2 regions of the Nonomuraea sp. ZG12 genome follow, and region 1 is predicted to be linked to the other one. Evidence: riboswitches for the same ligand, from Rfam matches in the RefSeq annotation. Region 1 holds a riboswitch; the other holds the start of a gene.

Region 1 (15,557 bases):
CAGGTCAGCACTCGATGACGTTGACCGCGAGGCCGCCGCGGGAGGTCTCCTTGTACTTGTCGAGCATGTCCCGGCCGGTGTCGCGCATCGTCTTGATGGCCTTGTCCAGCGAGACGTGGTGGCGGCCGTCGCCGCGCAGGGCGATGCGGGCGGCGGTGATGGCCTTGATGGAGGCGACCGCGTTCCGCTCGATGCACGGGATCTGGACCAGGCCGCCGATGGGATCGCAGGTCAGGCCGAGGTTGTGCTCGATGCCGATCTCGGCGGCGTTCTCCACCTGCTCGGGGGTGCCGCCGAGGACCTCGGTGAAGCCGGCGGAGGCCATCGAGCAGGCCGAGCCGACCTCGCCCTGGCAGCCGACCTCGGCCCCGGAGATGGAGGCGTTCTCCTTGAACAGCACGCCGATGGCGGCGGCGGTGAGCAGGAAGCGGACGATGCCGTCGTCGTCGGCGTTGGGGGTGAAGCGGGAGTAGTAGGTGAGGACGGCGGGGATGATGCCGGCGGCGCCGTTGGTGGGGGCGGTGACGATGCGGCCGCCGGCGGCGTTCTCCTCGTTGACCGCCAGGGCGAACAGGGAGAGCCAGTCCATCGCCTGCAGCGGGTCCTTCTCGGCGCTCTCACTTTGCAGGCGCCGGTGCAGGGGGTTGGCCCGGCGCTTGACCTTGAGGCCGCCGGGCAGGACGCCTTCCTTGGCGATGCCCCGCCGGACGCACTCCGACATGACCTGCCACAGGTTCAGGATCTCGGCGCGGATCTGGGCCTCGGTGCGGCCGAACGCCTTCTCGTTCTCCAGCATGAGGGCGGAGATCGACAGGCCGGTGGCGGAGCAGTGCTTGAGGAGCTCTTCGGCGGTGGTGAAGGGGTAGGGCAGGACGGTGTCGTCCGGTTTGATGCGGTCGGCGCCGGTGGCCTGCTCGTCGACGACGAAGCCGCCGCCGACGGAGAAGTAGACCTTCTCGCGCAGGGTCTCGCCGTCGCCGGAGCGGGCGGTGAAGCGCATGCCGTTCGGGTGCTCGGGCAGTGAGATCTTGCGTTCGAAGATCAGGTCCTGGCCGACGACGAACGGGATCTCGTGGGTGCCGTACAGCTTGACGGTGCCGGACTCGCGCATGGCGGCCAGCCGCTCGTCGATGGTGTCGACGTCCACCAGCTCGGGCTTCTCGCCGGACAGGCCCAGCAGGACGGCCTTGTCGCTGCCGTGGCCCTTGCCGGTCAGGCCGAGTGAGCCGTACAGGATCACTTCGACGCGCGTCGTACGGTCGAGCAGCCCGTCGGCGTGCAGCCCACGCGCGAACTTGTGGGCGGCGGCCATCGGGCCGCCGGTGTGGGAGCTCGACGGGCCGATACCGATCTTGAACAGGTCGAAGACGCTGATCGCCATTGATGCGCCTTTCAGCTAGGCCGGGGCCCGGTGGCGGGCCCCGGCGGCCGGATCAGGAATCGCCAGAGGTGAGTGCGGCGTACTCCTCGGCGGACAGCAGGTCTTCCGCATTGCCCTCCACGCGCACGCGGAACATCCAGCCCTCGCCGTAAGGGTCGCTGTTGGCCAGCGACGGGTCGTCCACGAGGCTCTGGTTGACCTCCACCACCTCGCCGCCGACGGGGGTGAAGATCTCGCTCACCGACTTGGTCGACTCCACCTCGCCGATGGAGTCGCCCGGCTCGATGGTGGAGCCGACCTCAGGGAGCTGCACGTAGACGACGTCACCCAGGGCTTCGGCGGCGAAGGCCGTGATCCCGATGGTCGCGATGAGGCCGTCCTCAAGACCGGCCACCCACTCGTGCTCCTTGGTGTAGCTCAGGTCCTCAGGGATGTTGCTCACTTGTTCCTCCTGTAAAAGGGCAGCTCGACCCGGTCCACGGGCTCATGGCTGCCCCGGATGTCCACGGCCAGACCTTCATTGACCCCGGTGTCGACGTAGGCCAGCGCGATGGGCTTGCCCAGGGTCTGGGATGGCGCACCACTGGTGACCTCGCCGACGACGGCACCGTCCTTGGTGACCGGGTAACCGTGGCGCGGCACCCGGCGGCCTCGCGCGACCAGGCCGACGAGACGGCGCCGTGGCGGGATGTCCTTGACCGCCTCCAGCGCCGACCTGCCGACGAAGTCGCCCGGCTTGTCGAATTTCACCACTCTGCCCAGGCCCGCGTCGAACGGGGTGAGCGAGACGCCGAGCTCGTTGCCGTACAGCGGCATGCCGGCCTCCAGCCTGAGCGTGTCGCGGCTGGACAGCCCCGCGGGCCTGAGGTCGTACGGCTCGCCCGCCGCCGTCAGCGCGTGCCAGAGCGGCACGGCGTCCTGGTTGGCGATGAAGAGCTCGAAGCCGTCCTCGCCGGTGTAGCCGGTGCGGGCGATGAGCGCCTGCCGCCCGTCGACCAGCCCCGGCAGCCCGGTGTAGTACTTGAGCCCGGTCAGGTCGGCGTCCGTGAGCGTGGCGAGGATCTCCTGCGCGCGCGGACCCTGCACGGCGATCAGTGAGTACTGGTCCGAGCGATCCTCAACCACCACGTCGTACGACTTGGCGCGGGTTTTCAGCTCATTGCCGACCATTTCATAGTTCGAGGCGTTGGCCACGACCATGAACTCCTCGTCCCCGAGCCGGTAGACGATGAGGTCGTCCAGCACCCCGCCCCGCTCGTTCACGATCATGGTGTAGCGGGCCCGGCCGGGCTCCATCGCCGACAGGTGACCCACCAGCGCGAAGTCCAGCGCCTCACCCGCCTGCGGCCCGGTCAGGAAGATCTCGCCCATGTGCGAGAGATCGAACAACCCGGCCGCGTGGCGGACCGCGTTGTGCTCCGCGGACTCGCTGCCGTAACGCAACGGCATGAGCCATCCGGCGAAGTCGGTCAGCGTGGCGCCGAGAGCCTCGTGTACGTCTCTCAACGGTGTGAGTCGGGACATGTGTCGCACCTCAGGACAGGGACGGATGCACGGATCATCCTCCCCCTCTGTCGTCGTTGCCTGAGAGCTTCGCCCGGGGATTTGCCGGACTTTCACCTTCGGCGAGGCCACCAGGCCTGCTTTCCAGAGGACACCTCGTCCGTACGGTCCTTTTCCTTGAGAGGTTCGCGGGGAGGGCTTGCTCCTTCAGGGGCCCCGACCGGCTGTCAGGACGCTCTCCCGTACGGTTTCGACGGTGATGTCCGCAAGCCTAGTGGCGTCACGGGCCTGTTGTCGCGCCCGGCTTCCAGGGGAGTGAACCCGCCCGCACGCCCGGGGTCAGCAGGCGGCTATCAGGGCTTCGAAGAGGGCGCAGTCGGTGGCGGCTTCCGGGTGCCACTGGACGGCGATGGTGAAGGGGTGGGTGTCCAGTTCCACCGCCTCGATCGTGCCGTCGTCGGCCGTGGCGGTGGCCGTCAGGGTTGGGGCCAGGCGGTCGGCGGCCTGGTGGTGGTAGTGCGGCACGGTCACGGGATCGTCGCCCAGGGCCTTGGCGACCCGGCTGCCGGGGGTGGGCCGGATGGGGAGGTGGCCGAACTCGCCGGGGGCGGGGGAGTGGCCGGTGTGCCCGACGACGTCCGGGAGGTGCTGGTGGAGAGTGCCGCCGAGGGCGACGTTCAGGACCTGGAGTCCTCGGCAGACACCTAGGTAGGGGAGACCGGCGTCCAGGGCCGCGGTCAAGAGCGCAAACTCCGCCTCGTCACGAAATTTCCGGACATAGCCGGTTTGGTCGTGCGGCTGCTCCCCGTACCTGCCGGGGTCGATGTCGCCCCCGCCGGCCAGGATCAGCCCGTCCAGCCGCCCCACCAGCGCCGCCGGCTCGCCCGCCGGCGGCAGCACCACGGGCTGCCCGCCCGCCCGCACCACCTGCTCCACATAGGTGTACGGCAGCAGCGCGACGGTCATCTCCCAGACCGTGAACCGCGCGGGCTCGACGTAGGACGTGATGCCGATCAACGGCCGCTTCATCATCTTCCCCCCTACAGCGGTGTCACGTACGCGCCGGAGATCCCCCCGTCCACCAGGAACTCCGACGCCGTGATGAACGAGGCGTCGTCGCTGGCCAGGAAGGCGACCGCGGCCGCGATCTCCGACGCCTCGGCGAACCGCCCGACCGGCACGTGCACCAGCCGCCGCTGGGCCCGCTCGGGGTCCTTGGCGAACAGCTCCCGCAGCAGCGGCGTGTTGACCGGCCCCGGGCACAGGGCGTTGACCCTGATGCCCTCGCGGGCGAACTGGACGCCGAGCTCCCTGGACATGGCCAGGACCCCGCCCTTGGAGGCGGTGTAGGAGATCTGCGAGGTGGCCGAGCCCATGACCGCGACGAACGAGGCGGTGTTGATGATGGAGCCCTTGCCCTGCCGCCGCATGTGGCCGATGGCGTGCTTGCAGCACAGGTAGACGCTGGTGAGGTTGACCTCCTGGACGCGTCGCCAGGCGTCGAGGCCGGTCTCCAGGATCGAGTCGTCGTCCGGCGGGGAGATGCCCGCGTTGTTGAAGGCGATGTCCAGGCTGCCGTAGGTGTCGAGCGCGGTGGCGTACATCCGCTCGACGTCGTCCTCACTGGTCACGTCCGCCCTGACGAACAGTCCGCCGACCTCGGTCGCCGCCTTGGTCCCGGTTTCCTCGTCGATGTCCACGCAGACGACCTTCGCGCCTTCCTGTGCGAAGCGGCGCGCGGTGGCCAGGCCGATGCCGCTGCCCGCGCCGGTGATGACGGCGACACGGTCCTGCAAACGCTGCATAGCTCCACTCCCTGTCTGATGGGTCGTTCACCGCTCCTCATTCGCTTCGCGAGGTGCCTCGTTCCCCGGCCCTTCACTCCGCTCACTGCGTCGGGTTCAGTCCCACGAGATGAACACGTTCTTGGTCTCGGTGAAGGCCGCCAGGGCGTCCGGGCCGAGTTCTCTGCCGAGTCCGGACTGCTTGAAGCCGCCGAACGGGGTCCAGTAGCGGACGGAGGAGTTGGAGTTGACCGACAGGGCGCCGGCCTCGACGGCTCTGGCCACTCGCAGGGCCCGGCCGACGTCGCGGGTCCAGATGGAGCCGCTCAGGCCGTACGGGGTGTCGTTGGCGATGCGCACCGCCTCGGCCTCGTCGGCGAACGGCACCACCGACACGACCGGGCCGAAGATCTCCTCGGTGAACGCCCGGTCGGTGACCGCCGAGGTCAGCACCGTCGGCGGGAACCAGTAGCCCTTGCCCTGCGGGCAGGCCCCTTGCAGGTACGGTGCGTCGTCGACGAAGCCGCGCACCCGATCCAGGTGCTCGGCGCTGATCAGGGGGCCCATCTCGGTGTCCGGGTCGAGGGGGTCGCCGACCCGGATGTCACGCACCGCCTCCGACAGCCGCTGGAGGAACTCGTCGTAGGCCCCGGCCTGCACGAGGATGCGGGAGCGGGCGCAGCAGTCCTGTCCGGAGTTGTCGAAGACGGCGTACGGCGCGGCCTTCGCCGCCTTCTCCAGGTCCGAGTCGGCGAAGACGATGTTCGCCGACTTGCCGCCGAGTTCGAGGGTGATCCGCTTGACCTGGGCCCCGGCCTTGGCCGCGATCTGCTTGCCCACCTCGGTCGACCCGGTGAACACGATCTTCGCGACGTCCGGATGCTCGACCAGCCGGGCTCCCGCGACCTCCCCTGCCCCGGGCAGCACCTGGAGCACCCCCTCGGGGAGGCCCGCCGCCAGGGCCAGCTCGGCCAGCCTCAGCGCGGTCAGTGGAGTCCACTCGGCGGGCTTGACGATCACCGTGTTGCCCGCCGCGAGCGCCGGCGCGACGCCCCACGACATGATCAGCATCGGGAAGTTCCACGGCACGATGACGCCCACCACGCCCAGCGGCTCCTGGAACGTCACGTCCACGCCGCCCGGCACCGGGATCTGCAGGCCGTGGTTGCGCTCCGGCGCCCCGGCGTAGAAGTGCAGGACGTCGCGTACGGCGCCCGCCTCCCAGCGGGCGTTGCCGATGGGGTGACCGGCGTTGGTCACCTCCAGCCTGGCCAGCTCCTCGCCGTGCGCGTCCACCAGGTCCGCGAAGGCGCGCAGCAGCCGCGCCCGCTGCCCCGGCGCCACGTCCCGCCAGGCCGCCTGGGCCTTCCTGGCACGCTCCACCGCCCGGTCGACCTCGGCGGCGTCGGCGAGCTCGACGTCGGCGACGACCTCTTCCGTCGCCGGATTGATGATCTTCATACGGCTCACATCCGCTCGAAGCCGCGGAACAGCTCCCAGTCCGTCACGGCAGCGTCGAAGGCCTGCAACTCGATCCTGGCGTTGTTGGCGTAGTGCGCCACGACCTCGTCGCCGAAGGACTCGCGGGCCAGCTTGGACCCCTCGAACAGCGCCAGCGCGTCGCGCAGGGTGTGCGGCACGGTCTCGGCGTCCGTGGCGTAGGCGTTGCCCGCGAATGCCTCCTCCAGCGGCAGCTCGGCGTCGATGCCGTGGAGCCCGGCCGCGATCAGGGCGGCCACCGCGAGGTAGGGGTTCACGTCACCGCCGGGCACCCGGTTCTCCACCCGCAGCGACGGGCCGTGGCCGACCAGGCGCAGCGAGCAGGTGCGGTTGTCCACCCCCCACTTGACGGCCGTGGGCGCGAAGCTGCCGGGCACGAAGCGCTTGTAGGAGTTGATGTTGGGCGCGTACATCAGGGTGAGCTCGCGCATGCAGGCGAGCTGCCCGGCGATGAACCGGGCGCCCAGCTCGGACAGCCCGTGCGGTCCGTCGCCCGCCATGACGAGGTCGCCGTCCGCGCCGCGCAGCGAGATGTGGACGTGGCAGGAGTTGCCCTCGCGCTCGTTCGGCTTGGCCATGAAGGTGATCGACTTGCCCTCCTGGGCCGCGATCTCCTTGGCGCCGTTCTTGTAGATCGAGTGGTTGTCGCAGGTCCTGAGCGCCTCGTCGTAGCGGAAGGCGATCTCGTGCTGGCCCAGGTTGCACTCGCCCTTGGCGGACTCGACGTAGAGTCCCGCGCCCTCCATGTCGCGCCTGATCCGGCGCAGGAGGGGCTCGATGCGGGCCGTGCCCAGCAGGGAGTAGTCGACGTTGTAGAGGTTGGCGGGCGACATATCGCGATAACCGCGTTTCCACGCCTCTTCGTAGGTGTCCTCGTAGACCACGAACTCCAGCTCGGTGCCGACGTACGCGCGCAGTCCGCGCTCCTCCAGCCGGGCGAGCTGCCTGCGCAGGATCTGCCGCGGCGAGGCCACCACCTCGGCGCCGTCCTCCCAGGCCAGGTCGGCCATCAGCAGCGCGGTGCCCTCCTGCCAGGGCACGCGCCGCAGGGTCGACAGGTCCGGCCGCATCACGAAGTCCCCGTACCCGCGATCCCAGGACGACATCGCGTAGCCGCCGACCGTGTTCATCTCCACGTCCACCGCGAGCAGGTAGTTGCACCCCTCGGAGCCGTGGTGCAGCACCTCCTCCAGGAAGTAGCGGGCCGACAACCGCTTGCCCTGCAGCCTGCCCTGCATGTCGGCGAGGGCGAGCAGCACGGTGTCGATCCGCCCCCGCGCCACCTCGTCCCGCAGCTCGTCGACGGTGAGGAAACCGGCGCCCGGTCGATCACTCACGTGGGTCGCTCCCATCTGGCCCGTTGATTGGGCTAGTCTCAGACCATTGATGTGCATGCTGGGATCGCTTGTCAAGACCCGAGGACACGTTGGACGAGTCGACGCGTTTGATGACGGTGTTGCGGCCGGTGCGGGCGGGCAACGCCTTCGAGGAGACCGTGGAACGGCTGCTCCAGGCGATCAAGCTCGGCCTGGTCGCGCCGGGCGCGAAACTCCCCGCGGAGCGTGAGCTCGCCGTCCGGCTCGGCATCAGCAGGGTGACCCTGCGCGAGGCGATCCGCGCCCTGCAGGACGCGGGCTATCTCGATGTACGGCGCGGCCGCTACGGCGGGGCCTTCGTCACCTACGTGCCGCCCGTCCCCGGCGCGACCGATCTGCGCCAGGTCGTCGCCGACATGGGCGCGGCCGACCTGGCGGACGCCCTCACCTTCCGGATGGCAGTGGAGTGCGGAGCCGCTCAGGCGCTGGCCGCCACCGAGCTCACCGACGAGCAGCGCGCCACCCTGCACCGCGGGCTGACCGACCTGGACGAGGCGTCCCTGGCCGACTACCGACGCCTCGACACCGCCTTCCACCTGTCCATCGCCGAGCTCACCGGCTCCTCCCTGCTGGCGGCGGCCTGCGCCGACGCCCGGCTGCGGGTCAGCGACCTGCTCGACGCGATCCCCATGCTCCAGGTCAACCTCGACCACTCCGCCGCCCAGCATCGCGCCATGGTGGCGGCCATCCTCGCCGGTGACCCCGACGCCGCCCGCCGCGCGGTCGCCGAGCACCTGGAGGGCACCGCCGCGCTCCTGCGCGCGTTCCTGTCCTGAGAGTCATGCCTGAACACGATGAGGACAGCGAGACCAGGACGGCGAGATGGGGACAAGCAGTCCGAGCGGGCTCGTAGAGTCGATGTCAAGGTCATGGAAAATTGGTTCGAGCACAGCATCATCGCCACAGGACGGCTGCCGCTGTTCTGTTTCTTCGCCGCGCTCATCGTGGCCTTCATGGCCACCCGCATCAACGTGCGGCTGATCAGGGCGAAGGTCGGCTGGTTCCGCAACGTCAACGTGGGTGAGATGCACATCCACCACGTGGTGTTCGGCGTCGTGCTCATGCTGGTCGGCGGCGTCGCCGGGCTGATCGTGTCCGGCGCCTCGCAGGAGGGCTACGCGGTCGCCGCGTCGGTCTTCGGCGTCGGGTCGGCGCTCGTGCTGGACGAGTTCGCGCTCATCCTGCACCTGCACGACGTCTACTGGGAGGAAGAGGGCCGCACCTCCGTCGACGCGGTGTTCATCGCGGTCGCCGTCACCGGGCTGCTGCTCGTCGGGCTGCGCCCGCTCACCTGGGACTACGGCACCCCCGTGAGCCCGGCCGCGCTGGTCGTGGCCAACCTCGCGCTGGCCGTCATCACGCTGCTCAAGGGCAAGATCTGGACCGGGATGGTCGGCCTGTTCGTGCCCGTCCTGCTGCTCGTGGGCGCGGTGCGGCTGGCCAGGCCCGGCTCCCCGTGGGCGTACTGGTTCTTCGCCGACCGCTCGCCGCGCAAGATGGCCACGGCCATCCACCGGGAGGACCGGTGGCGGCGGCCGGTCATCCGAGCCAAGATCGCCTTCCAGGAGTTCCTGTCCGGCCGCCACGACCTGCCCTCCACCCGGCGTGCCCGGCTGAGGCGCGACACCTAGGGCAGCGGCAGCAGCCCTTCGTGGCGGACCGTCCACGAGCCGTCCGCCGGGAAGCCGGGCGCCGGCCCGCTGCCGTCCCAACCGGCGGCCATCAGGGCGACCGCCGCCAGGAGCCCGCCGTTGCCGGGCAGGTAGACGGGCAGCGACGCCGTCTGCCTGTTGTGCCCGTTGAGCAGGTAGGTGTTCTTGGCGGTGGGCATCAGCAGGGCCGCCAGCGCGGTCTCCGGCTCGCCCAGCCGGGTCGCCGTCATCGCGATGGCCGGGTAGTCCCAGCCCCACGTCGTCTCCCACGGCCAGGTTGCCATCACGTGCCGCAGCGTCGCGCGCATCGTCTCCGGCTCGATCAGGCCGGTGGGAGGGACGACGCCCAGCGCGTACAGCATGGACGGATGGTCGTCCGGCACGGTGTACGGCGGGGCGTCCATCGCGGCGTAGACCCCGTCGCGGACCAGCGGCCTGGACAGGCCGGCGGCCACCTCCGACCAGGACGGCTCGGGTTCGAGGCCGAGCAGCCGCCGCCATTCCTGGGCGATCTCCAGCGCCCACGCCCAGTAGGCCAGCTCGAACGTCGGGTTCGCCGCGCTCGCCCGGACCTCGGCGTACGACTCCTGCGCCGGCACCAGCGGCGGCCCGAGCGTGTGACCGCCGGGCCCCTTGACCGGGAAGGCCGCCATGAAGGCGGCGGTGTCCATGACGATGCCCGCGTACCGGGTCAGCGCCTCGCGGGAGCCGGTCGAGCGGCGTACCAGCTCGGCCAGGAAGATCGGGTGCGGCTGCTGCCACACCAGGAACGGCCCGATCGGGCTCGGGCTCTCCCGGCCGTCGGGCGCGACCTGCTTGGGCCAGCGCGCGCCCGGCAGTCCCTGCCGCGCCGCGGTCTCACGGGCCCGTCCCAGGATGGCGTCGTACCAGCCGAGGCTGCGTTCGAGCAGCTCGGAGCGCCCCCACAGCGGGAAGTGCGCGCCGTGCCACCAGTGCATCTCCAGGTGGAAGCGGCCCCGCCAGCTGTTGGTCATCAGGCCGGTCTCCTGCGGCGGGGTGGAGCCCGCGCAGTGGATCGCCGTGAGGTACTGCGACAGCACGACGCGGCGCTCCAGCTCCGGCGCGCGCTCGTCCTGGCTGCCGGACAGGTCCAGCGCGCCGCCGGTGCTCCAGAAGCGCGCCCAGTGCCGCTCGGACGCCTCCAGCACGCGCTCGTACGCGGGCAGGTCGGCGGGCGGCTCGGGCCCGAAGGCCACCACCAGCTCGACGACCGGCTGACGCGAGGTGATCAGGAACTCGTGCGGCCCGTCCGCGCGCACCTGCGCGCCTTCCGGCAGCCCGACCGCCACGCCGTACCGCGTGTCGTCGAGCACCCGCTCGACGGCGAATCCGCCGGGCGTCTCCCGCAGCGCCGACGTGTGGGCTTCCGGCCGCGACCAGTCCGCCGCGTTGCCCCACGCCTGCGACCCGTAGGGAAAGGCCAGGCGTACGGCCAGCCCTTCGGTGAGCAGCCGGGACGCCACCCGCACGGCCAGGATGTCGCGCTCCGGATGGCAGGCGGTGGTGACCTGGACCGGGGTGCCCCCCAGCCGGTGTTCGCCGGTGATGACCCCGGTCCACAGGTCCAGCCGCTGGCGGACGTCGCGCACGTCGGCGGGCTCCAGCGGCGCCTCACCCGGCCGGGCCAGGCCGATCCTGGCCAGGTCCAGCCGGTGCGGGTTGTTGCGCAGCCACGCCTCCGCGGCCGAGGCGGGGTTCTCGCCCGTGCCGCTCAGGTCGCCGCGCATGTCCACGTACGGGACCGGACCCCGGGGGGTCTCGTACGTGGACATGGTGTCCGCCAGGTCGTACGAGCCGGGGACGCTGTGCCAGCCCCATGAGGACATGGTGCCCAGCAGCGTTCCCGGCCCGTTCCCGGTGCGGTCCTCGACCGGGTAGGAGTCCGGGAAGGTCTGCAACCCGGTGACGTCGACGGTGAAGCAGAACTCGCCGTTGCCCACGGACAGCGGCGACTCCGCCACGATCTCCGTCACCTCGACCGCGTGCCGGCCGACGAGCGCACGCCTGTCGATCCCGGTGCCCGTCACTGCTGGATCGCCGTCCCCACCTGCTTGATGAAGTCGGCTGCGGCCTCGGCCGGCTTCGAGCGGTCGAACAGCACCTCCGCGTTGATCCGGTCAAGGATGTCCGGCGTGTCCGTGGAGCCTGTCGGGCCGATCACCAGCGCCGGGCCGGCCTTCGGGGTCACCTCGTCGATGAACTTCGCCTGAACGACCTCGTCCTCACTGAGTGAGCTCTCGATGGCGGTGCGGACGTCGGAGTTCGCCGAGATGCCGCGGTCGGCGAGGATGATCTTCCCTGCCTCGGGGCTGTTGACCAGGAAGTCCACGAGCTTGGCGGCCTCCTGCGGGTGCTCGCTCTTGGCGTTGACGGTGTAGAGCTGCGAGGCCTGCAGCCACATGCCGGGCTGTGTGGCACCGCTCTCGCCCGGCACCCGCATGAGCTCCAGCGGGTGCCCGGACGCCTTGCGCAGGGCGGTGAGCTGGTTGCTCCACTCGAACTGCATCCCGGCGAGGCCACGGCCGATCAGTGACTGCTCGGGCGCGGGCTGGGTGATGAGCTCGGCGGTCTGCGAGGCCGGCGGGGTGGCCCCGGCGTCACGCAGTTCGAGGGTCATGTTCCACCAGTCGACGAGGGTCTTCTCGCTGATGCCCACCTTGCCGTCCGCCGTGTAGAGGGCCTCGCCCCGCTGCCGCGCGAAGATGTCCAGCATGTCGGTCTTGGTGGGGTCGGCCAGGCCGAAGGTGCCCTTCGGGGACTTCTCCGCGATCTCCTTGGCGATCCGCTTGAAGTCGTCCCACGTCCAGGTCTCGTCGTCCGGCAGCGGCACGCCGGCCGCCTTGAACACCTCGGGGTCGACCACGAGGGCCACCGTGTTGACGCCGGTCGGGACGCCGTACTGGACGTTGTTGAACTTGCCGTTGTCCAGCGCGGCGGCGCCGATCTTGTCCGTCTTCAGCACGCCGCTGACCGTGGACAGGTCGAGCAGGGCGCCGCGGTCACCGTACTCGCGCGGGTAGGCGCCGCCGAGGGTGATGACGTCGGGGGCGCCGCCCGCCGCGACCTCGGTGGCCAGGCGGTCGAAGTAGGAGTTGAAGTCGGTGAACGAGCCCTTGATCTTGATCTTCGGGTTCTGCTTCTGGAAGGCGTCGATGACCTTCTGCGTGGCGGCGGCCCGGTCGTTGTTGCCCCACCAGCTGAACTTCAGCTCGATGGTGCCGTCCGCGCTCTCGCTCGCGCCGCCGCCGCAGCCGGCGGTCGCTAAGAGCGCGGTGGTGAGGCAGAGCGCCGCCAGGCGGCGGGATGTGGGCTTTCTCATGGGTCTCTCTCCGGGGGTTTAAAACGATTTAATGGACCGTACGTGAAACTCTGCTGGGGCGTTTACTTGAATCCCGTGGTCGACAGGCCCTGCGTCAGGTAGCGCTGGCCGGCCAGGAAGAAACCGAAGATCGGCACCAGACCCACGATCGACATCGCGAAGAGCTGACCCCACGCCGTCTCGCCCTGACCGTCCATGAAGGAGCGCAGTGCGACCGGCATGGTCCACAGGTCCGGATCGGTGAGGAAGATGAGCTGGCTGAAGAAGTCGTTCCAGGTCCAGATGAACGTGAACAGCGCCGAGGTGGCGAGCGCCGGCACCGACAGCGGCATGATGATCCGCCAGTAGATCCGGATGTGCCCGCACCCGTCGAGGCGGGCGGCCTCGTCGAGCTCCCGGGGCAGGCCCCGGATGAACTGCACCATTAAGAAGATGAAGAACGCGTCATGGGCCAGGAACTTCGGCACGATGAGCGGCAGGTTGGTGTTGATCCAGTCAAGCTGGGAGAACAGCACGTACTGCGGGACGATCAGCACATGGATCGGCAGCATCAGGGTCGCCAGCATCGCGGCGAAGAAGAAGTTCCTGCCCCGGAACTTCATCCGGGCGAAGGCGTAGGCGGCGAGTGAGCACGAGAGCAGGTTGCCGATGACCGCGAAGATCGCGATCACCGCCGAGTTCCACAGGTAGTAGTGGAAGGGGTGGCTCAGCGCCGTCCAGCCCCGGAAGTAGTTGCTGAAGTCCAGCTCAGTGGGCCAGATCGACGGGTCGCGGAAGATGATCTCGTTGGGCTTGATCGAGCTCGACACCATCCACAGCAGCGGATAGAGCATGACCACGCCGCAGATGATCAGCAGCGCGTGCTTCGACAGCCGCCGTGTCCGGCTGCCCTCGCCTTGCCGCGCGCCTCTCACGTCAGTTGCCATAGAACACCCACCGCTTGGCCAGAAGGAAGTTGAGCCCGGTCAGCGCGGCGATGATGAGCAGCAGCGTCCATGCCATCGCGGAGGCGTAGCCCATGTCGAAGGAGCCGAAGCCGCGCTGGTAGAGATAGAGCGTGTAGAGCAGGGTGGAGTCGGATGGACCGCCCTGCCCGCCGCTGACCACGAACGCCTGGGTGAAGCTCTGGAACGCGCCGATCATCTGCAGCACGAGGTTGAAGAAGATGATCGGGGTCAGCAGCGGCATCGTGATGTGGAAGAACCTCGCCATCGTGCCGGCCCCGTCGACCTGCGCCGCCTCGTAGTAGGAGACCGGGATCTGCCGCAGGCCCGCGAGGAAGATCACCATCGGCGCGCCGAAGGTCCAGGCGTTCAGCACGACCAGCGTGCCGAGGGCGTAGTCCGGGTGGGCCACCCAGCTCACGCCCTCGATGCCGGCCATGGCCAGGAACTGGTTGATCAGTCCTTCCTTGCCGAAGATCTGCCGCCACAGGATCGCGATGGAGACGCTGCCCGCCAGCAGCGAAGGCAGATAGTAGACCGACCGGTAGAAGCTCAGGCCGCGCACGCCCCGGTTGAGCAGGAGCGCCAGTGCCAGGGCCAGGATCAGCTGGATGGGCACCGACACGAACACGTAGAGGAACGTCACCCCCAGCGACTTGTGCAGCCGGGGATCCTCCAGCATCTGCTGGTAATTCGCCAGGCCCAGCCATTCCGGCGGCTTGAGCAGCGTGTATTCGGTGAACGAGAGATAGAGCGAGGCCAGGATCGGTCCAATGGTGAAGACCACCATGCCGATGAACCACGGCGTCAGGAAGAGATAACCGATCCGGTCCTCGCGAGGACCTCTCGGAGCCAGGAAGCGCCGCAAACGGTTGTTTTGCTGTAACGGCGACGCAGGTGCGAGTGCACCCGTTTGTTCGCTCATCTATCACCCTTCGCCAGGTCGCGCAGGGGGAAATGCGCGGGTGGGAGTGGGCGGGCCGGCTTGCAACCCGGCCCGCGAGTAACCAGTTTCTAACAGAGCCGTCATTGGCTGTCAACGATCGGTGAACACCGCCTTGAGCTGGACAAACATCGGATGGAAGTTTTTTGGAAGGGGCTACGGCAACCGGTTGCAATCGCGTGCGGAAACCGGTATCTTGCGGCGGTGCCCGGTTCGGGCGCGCCGGTCCTGACTCGACGATTTAATGCATGCAGTGAAGCTTGAGCATGCGGGGAGAGCGGACATGAGCGCGCGTGATCACAGCAGGGACGAGCCGGAGCAGCCCGTCCGGCCCCCCGGCAAGCGCGGGCCCCGGCCCTGCGGCACGGCGACCATCAGCCGCGTCGCCGAGGCCGCCGGCGTCTCGCGGGCGACCGTCTCCCGGGTCATGAACGGCTCACCCACCGTCAACCCGGAGCTCGCCGCACGGGTGCGGGCCGCCGCCAAGGAGCTCGAGTACGAGCCGAGCCTGGTCGCCCGCAGCCTCGCGCTCGGCCGCACCAGCACCATCGCGCTCATCGTCCCCGACCTGGCCAACCCGCTGTTCCAGGGCATCCTGCGCGGGCTCAGCCAGGCCGCCGGAGAGGTGGGCCGCCGCCTGCTGGTCGCCGAGTCCAAGGAGGACGCCGAGGAGGAGATCATCCTCGCGGTGGAGGCCCGGCGGCGATCCGACGGCCTCGTCCTCGCCTCACCCCGGTCGACCGACGAACGACTCCGCGCGCTCAGCGACCGGCTCGCCCCGCTCGTGCTGCTTCACCGGGAGATCCCCGGCTCCACCCTGCCGTCGCTGTCCATCGACAACGCGGTCGGCATCGCGGGGATCATGACCCACCTCACCGGCCTCGGCCACCGCCACCTGGTCTACCTCGCCGGCCCCGAGGCCAGCGCGTCCAACCGCGACCGCCGCGCCGCGCTGCGCGCCATCGTGGCCGCCACGCCCGGCCTCGCCCTGACCGAGCTCGCATGCGGCGCCATGTTCGACGACGGCCACGCCGTGGCCCGCGAAGTGGTGGCGTGCCGCGCGACCGGCGTCATCGCGTTCAACGACATGGTCGCCTTCGGCGCGCTGAGCGGCCTGCACGAGCTCGGCGTCGC
Region 2 (15,557 bases), on a different contig from region 1:
CGTGCGTCTGGAACGCCGCGTCGGCCGCCTCCCACGCCGCCTGCGAGGCCGTCAGCTTGGCGATGTTGGCCTCGGTGCCGCACGGCAGGCGCCGGTCGAACGACCACGCCGCCTTGTAGATCATCAGCCGGGCCAGCTCGATCTTGGCCTTCACCTGGGCCAGCGGGAACGCGATGGCCTGGTTGGCGCCGATCGGGCGGCCGAACACCTCGCGCTCCTTGGCGTACGCGACGCCCACCCGCAACGCCACCTCGGCCCCGCCCAGCGCGGAGGCCGCCAGCAGGATCCGCTCCGGGTTGAGGATGTCCCACAGCACCGCCGCGCCCTGGTCGACCTGCCCGACCACGCGGGAGGCGGGCACCCGCAGGTCGTCGATGAAGACCATGTTGGACGGCGTGGTGTTGGCGCCCATCTTCGGGATCGGCTGATAGGACAGCCGCCCGGCCGCGACCGCCTCCGGCACGTTGACCAGGAAGACCGTCAGCCCGCTGGTGCGCGGCTCGGCCTCGGCCGCCGGGATCGTCCTGGTGACCAGGAGCATCCAGGTGGCCCGCTGCACGCCGGTGATCCAGATCTTCTGCCCGTTGATCACATAGTCGCCGCCGTCGCGGCGGGCCGACGTGGTGATCGCCAGCGAGTTGGACCCGGCGTCCGGCTCGGTCAGCGCGAAGCAGGTCTCCACCTCGCCGGTGGCCAGCCGCGGCAGCAGCTCCGTCTGCTGCTCCGGGGTGCCGTGCCTGGCCAGGGTCAGCGCGCCGAATCCGGGCGTGAGCACGTACGTGAAAGCCGAACCGCCCGCCGCACCCGAGGCCGCGATCGTCTCGGTGGCCACGGCGAGCTCCAGCAGCCCCTGCCCGCCGCCGCCGAACTCCTCCGGCACGGCCAGGCCCAGCCAGCCGCCCTTGCCGAGCTCCGCCCAGACCTCCTCGGGCCAGCGCTTGTCATTCTCGCAGCGCTGCCAGTAGTCCAGGTCGTATCGGGAGCAGATGTCGCCGATGCCGCGCCGCACCGCGAGGGCGCTCTCGGGGAGGGTGAAGTCCATCAGATCATCGTAGAAGCTCTGCCGCCGGTCGAGGGCGGCGCGCGTGGAAGACGAACGCCGGCGGCGCGTTCCGCCACACCGTCCGCCCGGCCACGACCTCCTCGAACCGGTCCGCCAGCAGCGCACGGAAGCGGCGGGCCCGCGCCAGCGGGATCGCGTGCACGTAGGAGAACGTGGTGAAAGCGCCCGACGGGTTCATCGCCGAGGTCACCGCGCCCAGCAGCCCGCGCTGCAACTCACCGGGGAAGGCCGCCCACGGCAGGCCGCTGACCACCACGTCCGCCTGGCGCAGTCCCCGCTCCGCGAGCAGCTTGGTCAGCTCGGCGGCGTCCCCGTGCACCACGTCCACCTTGGGGAACCGCTCGGCCAGGATCTTCGCCATCGGCTCGTTGAGCTCAACCGCCAGGTGGTGACCACGGCCGGCCAGCCTGCGCTGGATCTCCTGCGTGAACGGGCCTGTGCCGGGCCCCAGCTCGACCACGGTCGGCTCACCGCGCTCGGGCAACGGCGCGCAGACGGCCGCCGCCAGACGTTGGGAGCTGGGGGCGATGGCGCCGATGCTGGCCGGCGCCCGCAGGAACTGGCCGAGGAACAGTGCGCTGTCGTTCGACATGTCATTGACGGTATGGGTAAAGATCTGATGCTGCGTCCATCTTAGGGGCGGAGATCCGGCCACAAGGAGGAGACGGCATCCACCGCACGGAGGACTGTCCCGGGTCTTGACCTGGATACCTTTACCCCATGAGTTGGCGTTGGCGCGGCGTGCCTTTCGACCTGCTCCTCGCCGCGGCCGGTGTCAGCCTGGACCTGCTGATGTCCGCTCAGGCGCGGACAGGAGACCTGCCGCCGCATCTCACGGTCCTGCCGCTGGCCCTGCTGGTCGGCGCGCCCATGGGCTTCGTACGGCGCCGGCCGCTGCCGACCGCGCTGTGGCTGTCGGCGGCGCTGGTCGTCACCGACCGGATCGAGGCGTTCAGCTCCAACACGGCGCAGATGCTGCTGCTCGTGGCCGTCGGCGTCACCGCCTACGGCGGGGGCCAGCGCGCGATCGCGGTCGCCATGGGAGCGAGCGGGATCGCCACCGGGATCAACCTGGCCGATCCCGCCTTCGCCTCCGACGTGTGGCTGTACGCCGCCGGCATCACCCTGTTCCCCGCGATCGTCGGCGGCTACCTGCGCGGATCGGTGGGCGAGCTGACGCACCGCGACGTCACCCCGGACGTGCTCCTGGCCGCGGGCGGCGTCGCGCACACCGTGCTCAGCACCTGGACCAGCTGGCACAGCGGAGGCCAGCCCGCCTGGGTCATCGGGCTGCTCGCCGTGGCGGCCGGCCTGTCGCTCGGCGTCGCCAGGCGGCTGCCCGGGCTGGTCTTCCTGTTCCAGGCCATCCTGCTGGTGGCCGCCGACGGCTACCTCAACGAGGTGGTCAACACCTGCCTGGTCCTGACCCTCATCGCGCTCGGCGTCTTCGCCATGCGGGTCGCCTCCTGGATCTGGACGTCCATCGCCTACCTCGCCACCTGCCTGCTCGCCGCCCTCGCGGTCGTCGGGCCCGGCACCGAGGTCACCGCGTTCGGCGCCGCCGTGCTGTGCGCCCTGGTGATCACACCGGTCGCGATCGGCCGCTACCTGGGCGTCAAGCAGGCCGCCACCGCGGCCGAACGGCTGCGGGCGAGCGAGTCGACCAGGCTCACCGTGGCGCAGCTCCGCGCCGACCAGCTCGCCGAGCGCGAGCGCATCGCCCGCGACGTGCACGACATCGTCGCCCACCACGTCGGCGCCATGGTGCTGCGGGCCAGCGCCGCCCGCTACACCGCGCCGGACGGCCCGGTCGCCGACGCGCTGACCGACATCCGCGAGACCGGCCACCAGGTGCTGCAGGACCTGCGCGGGCTGATCGACCTGCTGCGCGACCCCGATCGCCAGCCCGGCCTGCTCGCCGACCCCGCCGACGTGGTGCGCGAGTCCGCCGAGCGGATGGCGGCCGCCGGACTCGTGGTGGACTTGACCCTCGACCCTGACACCGACCACGCCTCGCTCATCGCCCGGACCTCCGCGGCCCGCATCGTCCAGGAAGGCCTCACGAACGTGCTCAAACACGCAGGACCAGGGACGAAGGTCCGCGTCTGCGTCTGCTCCGACGGCGACGGCCTGGCCGTCGAGATCCGTAACGGCCGCCCGCCCACCACCATCGAGCGCCTGCCCTCCTCAGGCCGCGGCCTGGCGGGCATGCGCGAGCGGGTCAGAGCGCTCGGCGGCACCCTCACCGCCGGCCCCGACGAGGACGGCGGCTGGCTGCTGGCCGCCACCCTGCCTGCCACCCTGCCGGCCACGCATCCCACCACCAGGGGCACCGCGTGATCCGCGTGCTCATCGCCGACGACCAGGTCCTGGTGCGGGCGGGCGTGCGGATGCTGCTGCAGGCCAACAGCGACATGGAGGTGGTCGGCGAGGCCGACGACGGCGCCGAGGCGGTGCGGCTGGCCGAGCGCCACCTGCCCGACGTCATCCTGATGGACCTGCGCATGCCCAGGGTCGACGGCCTGGAGGCGATCCGGCGCGTGCTCGCCGCCCGGCCCGGCACCAGGATCGTGGTGCTGACCACGTTCGCCGAGGACGCCAACGTGTACGCGGCCCTGCGCGCCGGCGCCGTCGGCTTCCTGGTCAAGGACGACGAGCCGGAGCGCATGGTCGACGCCGTGCGCCGGGCCCACGCCGGCGAGCAGCTGCTGGCGCCCTCCGTGCTGCGCCGCGTCGTCGAGCGCTTCCTCGACGCCGAGGAGCGGGCCGCCGTGCCCGGCCCCCGCGGGCTCACCGAGCGCGAGATGGAGGTGCTCGCCCTGGTCGGCACCGGCCTGTCCAACGCGGAGATCGCCGAGCGGCTGCACGTCGGCGTCACCACCGTCAAGACCCACATCGCGGCCGCGATGGAGAAACTCGGCCTGCGCAACCGCATCCAGGCGGCGGTGGTCGCGCACCGCAGCGGCCTGGTCGACGCCTCCTTCCGCCCGGTGCGTCCACCGCGTGGCGGACCGCCGAATAGCCCGCGAGGCTGACGACCCGCGGCGGGCGCGGCGACGATCCTGTTGGTCCTCATCGCGAGATCGGAAGGACCACACGATGTACGACACCGCCCCGCAGGCCGCCCGGCCCGAGACCGCCCCCGCCAAGCCGGTGTCCGCCGGCCTGCTGTACACCCTGCGCGTCGCCATCGTCGCCCAGGCGGTGACCCTCGTGGTGACGGCCTCGCTGGCCGGCCAGGCGGTGGCCACCGACGGCGCGATGGGCGAGGCGCACGTGATGGCCGGGATGCTCGTCCACCTCGTCGCGCTGGTGCAGATCGTCTGCGCCGTGCTCGTCTGGCGGCCCGGCCGCGGCGCCGGCTGGCCCGCCCTGGTCAGCTTCGGCCTGTTCCTTGTCGGGATGGCCCAGCACTTCACCTGGGACCTGCTCAGCGCCCACGTGCCCAACGGCGTCATCCTGTTCGGCCTCATCACCGCGATGCTGCTGTGGGCCTGGTCGCCGGGGGCCTCCCGGCGCCGCTAGGGTCGAGGCTGTGTACGTGAAGATCTGCGGGCTGAGCGAGCCCGAGCACGTGGCCGCCGCCGTCGAGGCGGGCGCCGACGCCATCGGGTTCGTGCTGACGGCGAGCCCCCGCCGGGTGAGCCCGGAGCGCGCGGCCGAGCTGGCGGCCCTGGTCCCCGACCGCGTGCTGACCGTCGGCGTCTTCCGCGGCGAGGACCCCGCCACCGTGCGGGCCGCCGCCCAGACCGCCGGGGTGCGCGGCGTCCAGCTGCACGGCAAGCACCCGCACGGCGACTTCACCGCGCTCAAGGACCTCGGCCGCACCCTCGTCAGAGCCGTCGACGCGAGCGCCGACCTGCGCTGCGGCGCCTTCGACGAGAGCCTGCTGATCGTCGACGCGCCGCGCCCCGGCTCGGGGGAGCCCTGGGACTGGGCGGCGGTGCGCGGCCGCCCCACCGGCCGATGGCTGCTCGCGGGCGGCCTCGACCCGGACAACGTGGCCGAGGCCGTCGCCGCGGCCGGTCCGTGGGGGGTCGACGTGTCCAGCGGGGTCGAGACCGCGCCGGGCGTCAAGGACTCCGCCCTCATCGCCCGCTTCCTCAAGGCGGCCCGCGATGCCGCCTGAGCTGCCGCGAGCGCTCGCTTTCCTGCGGGGGTTCGCCCGCCGCAGGGCGCCCAGGGCCGTGGACGTGCCCGGAGGCTTCGCCGTGTTCGACGACCGCTATCCGGGGTCCCACGACGACAACAAGCTCATCCTCTGGGACGCCGGCGATCCCGCCACGGTGCTGCGGACGGCCGACGAGGTCCTGGCCGGGTGCGCGCACCGTCTGGTCCACGTGGACGACGACGAGCTCGGCGCGGCTCTGACGCCCGCGTTCACCGCGGCCGGCTACCAGCCCGCCGTCAACCTCGTCATGGCCTTCCGCGGCGACCCGCCCGTGGGCGAGCCCGCGGCCGAGCACCTCGACCTGGAGACGCTGCTGCCCGTACTGCGCCGGCACTGGCGCGAGAGCCTGCCGGACGCCCCGGACCGGACGGTCGAGCAGCTCGCCCGCCGGGTCGAGACCCGGCTGCGCGGCGCCGACCTGGTCGGCTTCCGGGGCGTGCGCGCCCCAGACGGTGAGCTCGCCGCCAGAGCGGACCTGTACGTGCACGACGGCGTCGCCCAGATCGAGGACGTCTACACCGCTCCCGGCCACCGGGGCCAGGGCCATGCCCGCGCGCTCCTGAGATCGCTGCTGGTGGAGGCGGCGGATGCGGAGCTGGTCTTCCTGGTCGCCGATGCCGCCGACTGGCCCAGGGAGTTCTACGCCCGGCACGGATTCGCCGACCTCGGCCGCACCCACTCCTTCCTCCGGAGCTGACGTACCCACTCCGACGGCCACGCCCCGTCGGAGCCCAAAGCCCGGCCACGCCGCGTCACCCCCGAACCCAGGCTGCGCGCATGCAGGCGGCCATCCGGCCTCTTCTCCGAACCCCAGCCGTACCCACCCTTTCTCCGGACCTGAGCCGTCCCACCCGCTCCTTCCTTCGGACGTCCCCCCGCTCCTTCCTTCGGACGTCCCCCCACTTCTTCCTTCGGACGTCAGCCCAACGTGCTCCCTCCTGACCTGAAAGGTCTGATTGGGGGAGGGGGACGTGAAAGATCGGCTCGGGGCTTGGGCGTACCTGAAACGGGCGGGCCCGGTGGCTCGGGGTCGGGCGTGGGTGTACCTGAGAAGCTCCGGGCGGGGGAGGGTGGGGGGCGGAAGGCGGGGTCGCGGGGATCGCCTTTCTGGTGGGCAGGGGGTGCTGATCGTGGGGTGATCGGATCGGGCGAATACAGGGCCGCTGCGCTGGAAGTTCACGCAGTAGGGTCTGCTGCGTGACTGAAACTTCCGCCGAGGACCGAATCTGGACGGTTCCGAACCTGCTGAGCTTCCTGCGACTCCTCGGCGTACCCGTGTTCCTCTGGCTGGTTCTGGGCCCGAGGGCGGACGGGTGGGCCATCGCCGTGCTGGCGGTCGCCGGATTCACCGACTGGCTCGACGGCAAGATCGCCAGGGCGTTCAATCAGGTCAGCAAGCTCGGGCGGATCATCGATCCGGCGGCGGACAAGCTCTACGTGTTCGCCACGATCGCGGCGCTGCTGGTGCGGGAGGTCATCCCGTGGTGGCTGGCGGCGATCATCCTGGGCCGGGAGCTCTTCGTCGCGTGTTTCATCCCCGTACTTCGCAAACACGGATATAGGGCGCTTCAGGTGCATTTCCTGGGCAAGGCCGCCATGTTCAACCTCATGTACGCCTTCCCCCTGCTCTTCCTTGCCTCCCACTCGGGGTGGTATGCCGATATAGCGCGCATTGTCGGGTGGGCTTTCGCGCTCTGGGGAACAGGCCTGTACTGGTGGGCGGGTGCGCTGTACGTGATACAGGTGCGCCGGCTCACCGCCGCGACCACGAAGGAGTGACCGGTGAAGGCGGTCGTCATGGCGGGCGGTGAGGGCACTCGGCTGCGTCCGATGACGGCCAACCAGCCCAAACCCCTGCTCCCCGTGGTCAACCGTCCGATCATGGAGCACGTCCTGCGCCTGCTCAAGCGGCACGGGATCACCGAGACCGTGGTGACCGTCCAGTTCCTGGCCGCGCTGGTGCGCAACTACTTCGGCGACGGCGACGAGCTGGGCATGCGCCTGGAGTACGCCACCGAGGACATCCCGCTGGGCACGGCGGGCAGCGTGAAGAACGCCGCCGCCCGCCTGCACGACGCCCCCTTCCTGGTCATCTCAGGCGACGCTCTGACGGATATCGATTTATCGGACATGATCCGGTTCCATCGGGAAAATTCGGCTCTTGTCACCATTGGTCTGAAGCGGGTTCCCAACCCGCTCGAATTCGGCATCATCATCGTCGACGAACTCGGCCGGGTGCAGCGCTTCCTGGAGAAGCCCACCTGGGGCCAGGTCTTCTCCGACACCGTCAACACCGGCATCTACATCATGGAGCCGGAGGTGCTGGACGAGGTGGCCGCCGGAGAGTCCGTCGACTGGGCCTCCGACGTCTTCCCCGCGCTCCTCGAGCGCGGCGCCCCCATCTACGGCTACGTCGCCGACGGCTACTGGGAGGACGTCGGCACCCACGAGAGCTACCGCAAGGCCCAGGCCGACGCCCTGTCCGGCCAGGTCAGGCTGGATATCGGCGGCTTCGAGCTGTCGCCCGGCGTCTGGGTGGCCGGGTCGGCCTCCGTCGAGCCGGACGCGGTGCTCAAGGGCCCGCTGTTCATCGGCGAGTACGCCAAGGTCGAGGGCGGCGCCGAGCTGCGCGAATACACCGTCCTGGGCAACAACGCCGTGGTCCGCGAGGGCGCCTTCCTGCATCGCGCGATCGTCCACAGCAACGTCTACCTCGGCCCCGGCACCCACCTGCGCGGCTGTGTGATCGGCAAGAGCACCGACGTGATGCGCGGCGCCCGTATCGAGGAGAACGCCGTCATCGGCGACGAATGCGTCATCGAGGCGGAGGCGTACGTCTCCAGCGGCGTGCGGGTCTACCCGTTCAAGACCATCGAGGCGGGCGCCGTCGTCAACACCAGCGTCATCTGGGAGTCGCGCGGCCAGCGCAGCCTGTTCGGTCGGCGGGGCGTCAGCGGACTGGTCAACGTGGAGATCACCCCCGAGCTGTGCGTACGGCTGGCCAGCGCCTACGCCACCACCCTGAAGAAGGGCGAGCGCGTCGTCACCTCCCGTGACGCCTCCCTGGCCGCCAGGGCGCTGAAGCGGGCCGTGATCAGCGCGCTCACCGCCAGCGCCATCAACGTGCTCGACCTGGAGGCCGCGCCGCTGCCGGTGACCCGCTTCCACTCCTCGCGGGGGACGGCCGCGGGTGGCATCGCGCTGCGCACGACCGCCGGGGACCCGCAGAGCGTCGACATCGTCATCATGGACGACCGGGGCGCCGACCTGTCGCCGGCCGCCCAGCGCAAGCTGGAACGCGTCTTCTCACGCCAGGAGTTCCGGCGCGCCTTCCCCGGCGAGATCGCCGAGCTCACCTACCCGTCCAGAGCCGTCGAGGACTACACCCACGAGCTGCTGCGCCGGGTGGACATGACCGGCGTCAGGGACATGAAGGTCGTGGTCGACTGCGCGGGCGGCACCTCCTCGCTGGTGCTGCCCAGGCTGCTCGGCCGGGTGGGCATCGAGGTGCTCACCGTCAACGCCGTCCTGGACGACCTGTCGCCCACGGAGACGCTCGCCGAGCGCCGCCGCGACCTGCAGCGGCTGTCGGAGCTGGTCAGCTCCTCACGCGCGGCCTTCGGCGTGCGCTTCGACCCGGTCGGCGAGCGGGTGGCGCTGGTGGACGAGATGGGGCAGTTCATCAGCGAGGAACGCGCCCTGCTCGTGGTGCTCGACCTGGTGGCCGCCGAGCGCCGGGCGGGCCGGGTGGCGCTGCCGATCACCACCACCAGGGTCGCCGAGCAGGTCTGCCGCTTCCACGGCGTGCAGGTGCAGTGGACCTCCACCGCGGTCGACGCCCTCACCTCCGCCGCCGCCGGACCGGGCATGATCTTCGCCGGTGACGGCAGGGGCGGCTTCGTGGTGCCCGAGTTCAGCCCCGCGCTCGACGGTCCCGCCGCGTTCATGCGCCTGCTGGGGCTGGTCGCCCGCACCCGGCTCTCGCTCAGCCAGATCGACGCCAGGATCCCCGAGGCGAAGCTGCTCAAGCGGGCGATCCCGACGCAGTGGAAGGCCAAGGGCGCGGTGATGCGCTCGGTCATCGAGGCGGCCGAGTCCGCCCCCGAGGGCTACCACATCGACACCACCGACGGGGTCCGGGTGGTGGGGGAGGACGGCAGCTGGGTGCTCATCCTGCCCGCCGCCACCGAGCCCGTCACCGACCTGTGGGCCGAGGCCTCCGACGTCGACACCGCCCAGCTCCTGCTGGAGCGGTGGGCCACCGTGGTCGAGCAGGCCGCCATGTGACCGCCCGGGGCCGCGCCCACGACCCCGGGGCGACGGTGATTTGTCGTATGGGGTGCAAGATCGTAATGTTAGAAGGCGCGGCGGCATGGACCTTCAGGCAGGGGCGGCGGTAACTTTGTCAGCGTCCGAACCTGTCGTCCAGCGCCCCGCCTTGACCTTTGCCGCTGATCAGCGTAAGTTGCGGCATTCGCAAACTTGAGAGCGAAGCGAGGCGCGCCCCGAGCACCGTTGCCGCGTCTTCGCGGTAGGAGGCCGAGCCGATCGATGCCGAGCGTCTACTGCACGCAGTGCGGGCACGCCAACCCCGAGGATGCCCGTTTCTGTTCTCGCTGTGGGTCACCGTTGACCAGACCGGAGGTCTCAGGGGACACCACTTCGACGATCTCCGTCGCGGGAATCGAGGCGTACGAGGCAGAGACCGGTGACATGCTGCTGGCCGAACGGGCGCTGGTCGAACAGCTCCCGCCGGGCGCGGCGTTGCTGACCGTGACCAGGGGGCCCAACCAGGGCAGCCGTTTCCGGCTCGACAAGGACCTCACCACCACCGGGCGCCATCCGGAGAGTGACATCTTCCTCGACGACATCACCGTCTCCCGCCGGCACGTCGAGTTCTACCGCCAGCGCGGCGGCCTGTTCTCCGTGCGTGACGTGGGCAGCCTCAACGGCACCTACGTCAACAGGGAGCGCATCGAGGAGGTCCCGCTGCACTCCGGCGACGAGGTGCAGATCGGAAAGTTCCGGCTGCTGTTCCTGATGCGGACACCCGCCGGCACATGACCTCGCAGGCGGCACGCTCGCACATGAGCATCGGGGAGGTGCTCGCCCTCCTGCAGGGCGAGTTCCCCGATGTCACCGTCTCCAAGATCCGTTTCTTGGAGGGGGAGGGGCTCATCGAGCCGGAGCGCACCCCGTCGGGCTTTCGCAAGTTCACCCACCTGCACGTCCAGCAGCTCCGCTACATCCTCACCGAGCAACGGGACCATTACCTGCCGCTGAGGGTGATCAAGGACAAGATGGCGGAGAGCTTCGCCCGCCCCCGCGCCGTGCAGGACAAGCAGGAGGTGCGCCTCAGCCGTGCCGAGCTGCTGGAGGCGGCCGGGCTCGACGAGGAGACGCTCACCGAGCTGGAGGACTACGGCCTGCTCGCGCCCAAGGCCAGGCGTTATGACGAGGACGCGCTCAAGGTGGCGCGCAGCGTCGGCGCGCTGGCCCGCTTCGGGCTGCACGCCCGCCACCTGCGGGCGGTCAAGGCGGCGGCCGAACGGGAGGCCGGTCTGGTCGAGCAGACCGTGGCGCCGATCCTGAAACGGCGGGCGCCAGGCGCGATCGGCGAGGCCGACGAGACGGCCAGGGAGCTGTCCACGCTCCTGCTCGACCTGCACGAGGCCCTGCTGCGTACGGGCGTGCGGAGCGTTCTCGGGCGATGAGCGGCCCGAGGGACATTCAGGGCCCCCCGGGTGTTACGTTGAATTGCAGAAGCGGACCAGCAATGAGCTGTGCCGGGTCGCCGGCCAGTCGAATATGGAGCAGCCCGTGTTGCAGATGGAGGTCGTGGGTGTTCGCGTAGAAATGCCCACAAATCAGCCGATCGTCTTGCTCAAGGAGGCACACGGGGAACGGTTCCTGCCCATCTGGATCGGCATGACCGAAGCGACGGCCATCGCCCTGGCCCAGGCGGAGGAGCCGCCGCCCAGGCCGCTCACGCACGACCTGTTCCGGGACGTGCTGAGCGCCCTCGGCGTGGGCCTGCGTGCCGTCAACATCGTCGCCCTGCGTGACGGGATCTTCTTCGCCGACCTGGTGTTCTCCAACGGCGTGGAGGTGAGCGCCAGGCCGTCCGACTCCATCGCGCTGGCGCTGCGCACCGGGGCACGCATCTTCGCCAGTGAGGAGGTCGTTCAGGAGGCCGGAGTGATCATCCCCGACGACCAGGAGGACGAGGTGGAGAAGTTCAGGGAGTTCCTTGACACGATCTCTCCCGAAGACTTTGGCAGGGCGGGGTAGGTATTTCAGTGCATTTACGCTTCACGACGCGCCGAGCCGGATCGTTGACTGGGCATGGTCACGGTCCTACGGTGCAAGTGAAACCCGTGGCCGCCTTTTTACGAACCCCCAGATCAGGCCGCGGGATGAGAGAAAGCCGGAGGTCCGCGTGGCGGTCAGCAGCGGCGAGGGAAAGACGGCCGGCCAGGAAGATCCGGTACGGCGTGAGAGCGCGCGGCAGCGTGCCGGAGAGCAGGGCCTGCTCTTCGACGAGCAGCCCGCGACGGTGCCGGACGACATCGGATACCGTGGCCCGACGGCGTGCGCGGCAGCCGGCATCACCTACAGGCAGCTGGACTACTGGGCGCGCACCGGCCTGGTCGAGCCCACGATAAGAGCAGCGCAAGGTTCGGGTTCCCAACGGCTCTACTGTTTCCGCGACATCCTGGTGCTCAAGGTCGTCAAGCGACTGCTCGACACCGGGGTATCCCTCCAGCAGATCCGCACCGCCGTGCAGCATCTGCGTGATCGCGGGGTGGCCGACCTCGCGCAGATCACGCTGATGAGCGACGGTGTGAGCGTTTACGAATGCACCTCGGCGGACGAGGTGATAGACCTTCTCCAGGGTGGCCAGGGCGTGTTCGGCATCGCGCTCGGCCGGGTCTGGCGCGAGGTCGAGGGATCCCTCGCGGAGCTGCCGGGGGAACGGGCGGCGGTCGCGGACACCGTCCCGGCCGACCATCCCGCTGACGAACTGGCCCAGAGGCGACGGGCGCGCCGAATAGGGTAGTAATCTAGGACATGTCGATGACCCCATGCGGGAGAGTCCCCGGCTGGACCGGGGCGCCGAAGGAGCAACCTCCCCGGAATCTCTCAGGCAACCGGTACCGCTCGGGTGAGGCAACTCTGGAAAGCAGGCGCGCTCGCCAGGCGCGCTTCACCGACGGTGCAAGCCCCGCGGGGTGAAGCTCTCAGGTCGCGAAGACAGCGGTGACAGAGGGGGAGACCTGGCATACGCCCGCGCTCTGCGCCGGTCTCCATCGCCTCGGGAGGCATCTCCATGACCGACCTGTCACCACCGCCGTTCTCCGCCCGGCACATCGGGCCGTCGCAGAGCCAGCAGCAGCGCATGCTCGAGGCCGTGGGCTTCGAGTCCGTGGCGGATCTGGTGGCCGTGGCCGTCCCCGAGGCGATCCGGAGCAAGGACCGCCTCAAGCTGCCCGCCGCCGCGAGCGAGGCCGAGGCCATCGCCGAGCTGCGTGCCCTGGCCGACCGCAACCAGGTGCTCACCTCCATGATCGGCCTGGGCTACCACGACACCGTCACGCCCGCGGTGATCCGCCGCAACCTGCTGGAGAACCCGGGCTGGTACACCGCCTACACGCCGTACCAGCCGGAGATCTCGCAGGGCCGCCTGGAGGCGCTGCTCAACTTCCAGACCGTGGTGTCCGACCTCACCGCCCTGCCCGTGGCGGGCGCGTCCCTGCTCGACGAGAGCACCGCCGCGGCCGAGGCCATGACGCTGGCCCGGCGGACCGGCAAGAGCAAGAGCGACGTGTTCGTGATCGACGCCGACACGCTGCCCCAGACCAAGGCGGTGCTGGCCACCCGCGCAGAGCCGCTCGGCATCACGCTCGTGGAGAGCGACCTGGCGGGCGAGCTGCCGGCGTGCTTCGGCGTGCTCGTGCAGTATCCGGGTGCCTCCGGCCGGCTGCGTGACTTCCGCGACGTCGCCGAGCGGGCGCACGCCGCCGGCGCGCTCGTCGTGGCCGCCGCCGACCTGCTCGCGCTCACGCTGGTCGCCGCCCCCGGCGAGCTCGGCGCCGACATCGCCATCGGCTCCTCGCAGCGGTTCGGCGTGCCGTTCGGCTTCGGCGGTCCGCACGCCGCCTACATGTCCGTACGTGAGGGCCTGCAACGGCAGATGCCCGGGCGCCTCGTGGGCGTGTCCGTGGACGTCGACGGCGACCCCGCCTACCGGCTGGCCCTGCAGACCCGCGAGCAGCACATCCGCCGCGAGAAGGCCACCAGCAACATCTGCACCGCCCAGGTCCTGCTGGCCGTGATCGCCGGCATGTACGCCGTCTACCACGGGCCCGAAGGGCTGCGCCGGATCGCCGCCCGCGTGCACCGGCACGCCGTGGTCCTGGCCGACGGCCTGCGACAGGGCGGCGTCGAGGTCGTCCACCAGGAGTTCTTCGACACCGTGCTGGCCCGCGTGCCCGGCCGCGCGGCCGGGATCGTCGCCGCAGCCGCCGAGCGGGGCGTCAACCTCTGGCAGGCCGACGCCGACCACGTCTCCGTCGCCTGCGACGAGAAGACCGGCGCGGCCGAGGTCGCCCAGGTGTGGGCCGCCTTCGGCGTCGAGCGCGACGGCGTCACCCTCGACGACCCGCGGGTACCCGACGCGGTGCCCGCCTCGCTGGCGCGCGAGTCCGGCTACCTGACCCACCCGGTCTTCCACGACCACCACTCCGAGACCGCGATGCTGCGCTACCTGCGCAGGCTGCAGGACAGGGACATCGCGCTCGACCGCTCCATGATCCCGCTCGGCTCCTGCACCATGAAGCTGAACGCGACCACCGAGATGGAGCCCATCACCTGGCCCGAGTTCGCCGCCATCCACCCCTACGCCCCCGAGGCGCAGGCGGCCGGCTACGTCGACCTCATCGAGACGCTGGAAGGCTGGCTGGCCGAGGTCACCGGCTACGACGCCGTCTCCATCCAGCCGAACGCCGGCTCCCAGGGCGAGTTCGCCGGGCTGCTCGCCATCCGCGCCTACCACCGTGAGCGAGGCGAAGGCGAGCGCGACATCTGCCTCATCCCCTCCTCGGCGCACGGCACCAACGCCGCCAGCGCCGTCATGGCGGGCATGCGGGTCGTGGTCGTGGCCTGCGACACCGGCGGCAACGTGGACCTGGCCGACCTCGACGCCAAGATCGACAAGCACCGCGACCGGCTCGCCGCCATCATGATCACCTACCCCTCCACGCACGGGGTCTACGAGGAGACCATCACCGAGATCTGCGCCAAGGTGCACGGCGCCGGCGGCCAGGTGTACGTCGACGGGGCCAACCTCAACGCGCTCGTCGGCCTGGCCAAGCCGGGGGAGTTCGGCGCCGACGTGTCCCACCTGAACCTGCACAAGACGTTCTGCATCCCGCACGGCGGCGGCGGCCCCGGCGTCGGGCCCGTCGCGGTCCGTGCGCACCTCGCCGCCTACCTGCCGGGCCACCCGCTGCGGGACGGCACCCCCGTCGGTCCCGTCTCGGCCGCCCCGTACGGCTCCGCCGGGATCCTGCCGATCTCCTGGGCGTACATCAGGATGATGGGCGCCGACGGCCTCACGGCGGCCACCGAGCAGGCCATCCTGTCGGCCAACTACCTCGCGCGCCGCCTGGCCCCGCACTACCCGGTCCTGTACACCGGGCGGGGTGGGCTCGTCGCCCACGAGTGCATCATCGACCTGCGGCAGATCACCAAGGAGACCGGCGTCACCGTCGACGACGTGGCCAAGCGGCTCATCGACTACGGCTTCCACGCGCCGACCATGTCGTTCCCGGTCGCGGGCACGCTCATGATCGAGCCTACGGAGAGCGAGGACCTGGCCGAACTGGACCGGTTCGCCGACGCGATGATCGCCATCCGCGGCGAGATCGCCAAGGTGGGCTCCGGCGACTACGACAAGACGGACAACCCCCTGCGGAACGCCCCGCACACCGCCGAGGCGCTCACCGCCGACGAGTGGCCCCACCCGTACACCCGCACCGAGGCGGCCTACCCGGTGCCCTCGCTGCGGGACGACAAGTACTGGGTGCCGGTGCGCCGCATCGACCAGGCGTACGGGGACCGCAACCTGGTCTGCTCCTGCCCGCCGCTGGAGGCGTACGAGGACTGACCCTGGCCCCACCCGGGCCGCACCGCGGCCCTACCCCGATCCCATCCCGGCCCGCCACCCGGCGGGCCGGGGGCGTCCGACGTCAGCGACCCGAGGGCCGCGCTTGGAGCCCTTCGGAACCGCGACGGCGGTCTTCCACGCAGAACGGGTTGCCC

The links. Region 1 has a riboswitch for glycine ahead of gcvT (glycine cleavage system aminomethyltransferase GcvT). Riboswitches for the same ligand answer to the same signal wherever they lie in the genome.
Region 2: it holds a riboswitch for glycine, as region 1 does, so the genes downstream of both, gcvP (aminomethyl-transferring glycine dehydrogenase) here and gcvT (glycine cleavage system aminomethyltransferase GcvT) in region 1, are expected to answer to the same signal.

Annotation. Positions count from the first base shown of each region.
Region 1 covers NZ_JBQHCW010000003.1:201,279-216,835, reverse strand. The annotation lists gene ACTMTF_RS12820 (L-serine ammonia-lyase) at 5-1,381, opposite strand; gene gcvH (glycine cleavage system protein GcvH) at 1,434-1,823, opposite strand; gene gcvT (glycine cleavage system aminomethyltransferase GcvT) at 1,820-2,905, opposite strand; glycine riboswitch at 2,943-3,039, opposite strand; glycine riboswitch at 3,040-3,137, opposite strand; gene ACTMTF_RS12805 (gamma-glutamyl-gamma-aminobutyrate hydrolase family protein) at 3,224-3,913, opposite strand; gene ACTMTF_RS12800 (3-oxoacyl-ACP reductase) at 3,925-4,689, opposite strand; gene ACTMTF_RS12795 (aldehyde dehydrogenase family protein) at 4,786-6,129, opposite strand; gene ACTMTF_RS12790 (glutamine synthetase family protein) at 6,135-7,505, opposite strand; gene ACTMTF_RS12785 (FadR/GntR family transcriptional regulator) at 7,616-8,320, shown strand; gene ACTMTF_RS12780 (hypothetical protein) at 8,414-9,175, shown strand; gene ACTMTF_RS12775 (hypothetical protein) at 9,172-11,244, opposite strand; gene ACTMTF_RS12770 (ABC transporter substrate-binding protein) at 11,241-12,536, opposite strand; gene ACTMTF_RS12765 (carbohydrate ABC transporter permease) at 12,599-13,462, opposite strand; gene ACTMTF_RS12760 (carbohydrate ABC transporter permease) at 13,452-14,405, opposite strand; gene ACTMTF_RS12755 (LacI family DNA-binding transcriptional regulator) at 14,707-15,557, shown strand, end outside.
Region 2 covers NZ_JBQHCW010000001.1:1,199,859-1,215,415, forward strand. The annotation lists gene ACTMTF_RS05580 (acyl-CoA dehydrogenase family protein) at 1-1,042, opposite strand, end outside; gene ACTMTF_RS05585 (class I SAM-dependent methyltransferase) at 1,047-1,655, opposite strand; gene ACTMTF_RS05590 (sensor histidine kinase) at 1,784-3,403, shown strand; gene ACTMTF_RS05595 (response regulator) at 3,400-4,098, shown strand; gene ACTMTF_RS05600 (hypothetical protein) at 4,163-4,588, shown strand; gene ACTMTF_RS05605 (phosphoribosylanthranilate isomerase) at 4,599-5,192, shown strand; gene ACTMTF_RS05610 (GNAT family N-acetyltransferase) at 5,182-5,931, shown strand; gene ACTMTF_RS05615 (CDP-alcohol phosphatidyltransferase family protein) at 6,432-7,013, shown strand; gene ACTMTF_RS05620 (sugar phosphate nucleotidyltransferase) at 7,017-9,521, shown strand; gene ACTMTF_RS05625 (FHA domain-containing protein) at 9,786-10,298, shown strand; gene ftsR (transcriptional regulator FtsR) at 10,322-10,948, shown strand; gene ACTMTF_RS05635 (bifunctional nuclease family protein) at 11,055-11,525, shown strand; gene ACTMTF_RS05640 (MerR family transcriptional regulator) at 11,674-12,294, shown strand; glycine riboswitch at 12,313-12,404, shown strand; gene gcvP (aminomethyl-transferring glycine dehydrogenase) at 12,565-15,402, shown strand; partial or broken gene ACTMTF_RS05650 (VOC family protein) at 15,485-15,557, opposite strand, start outside.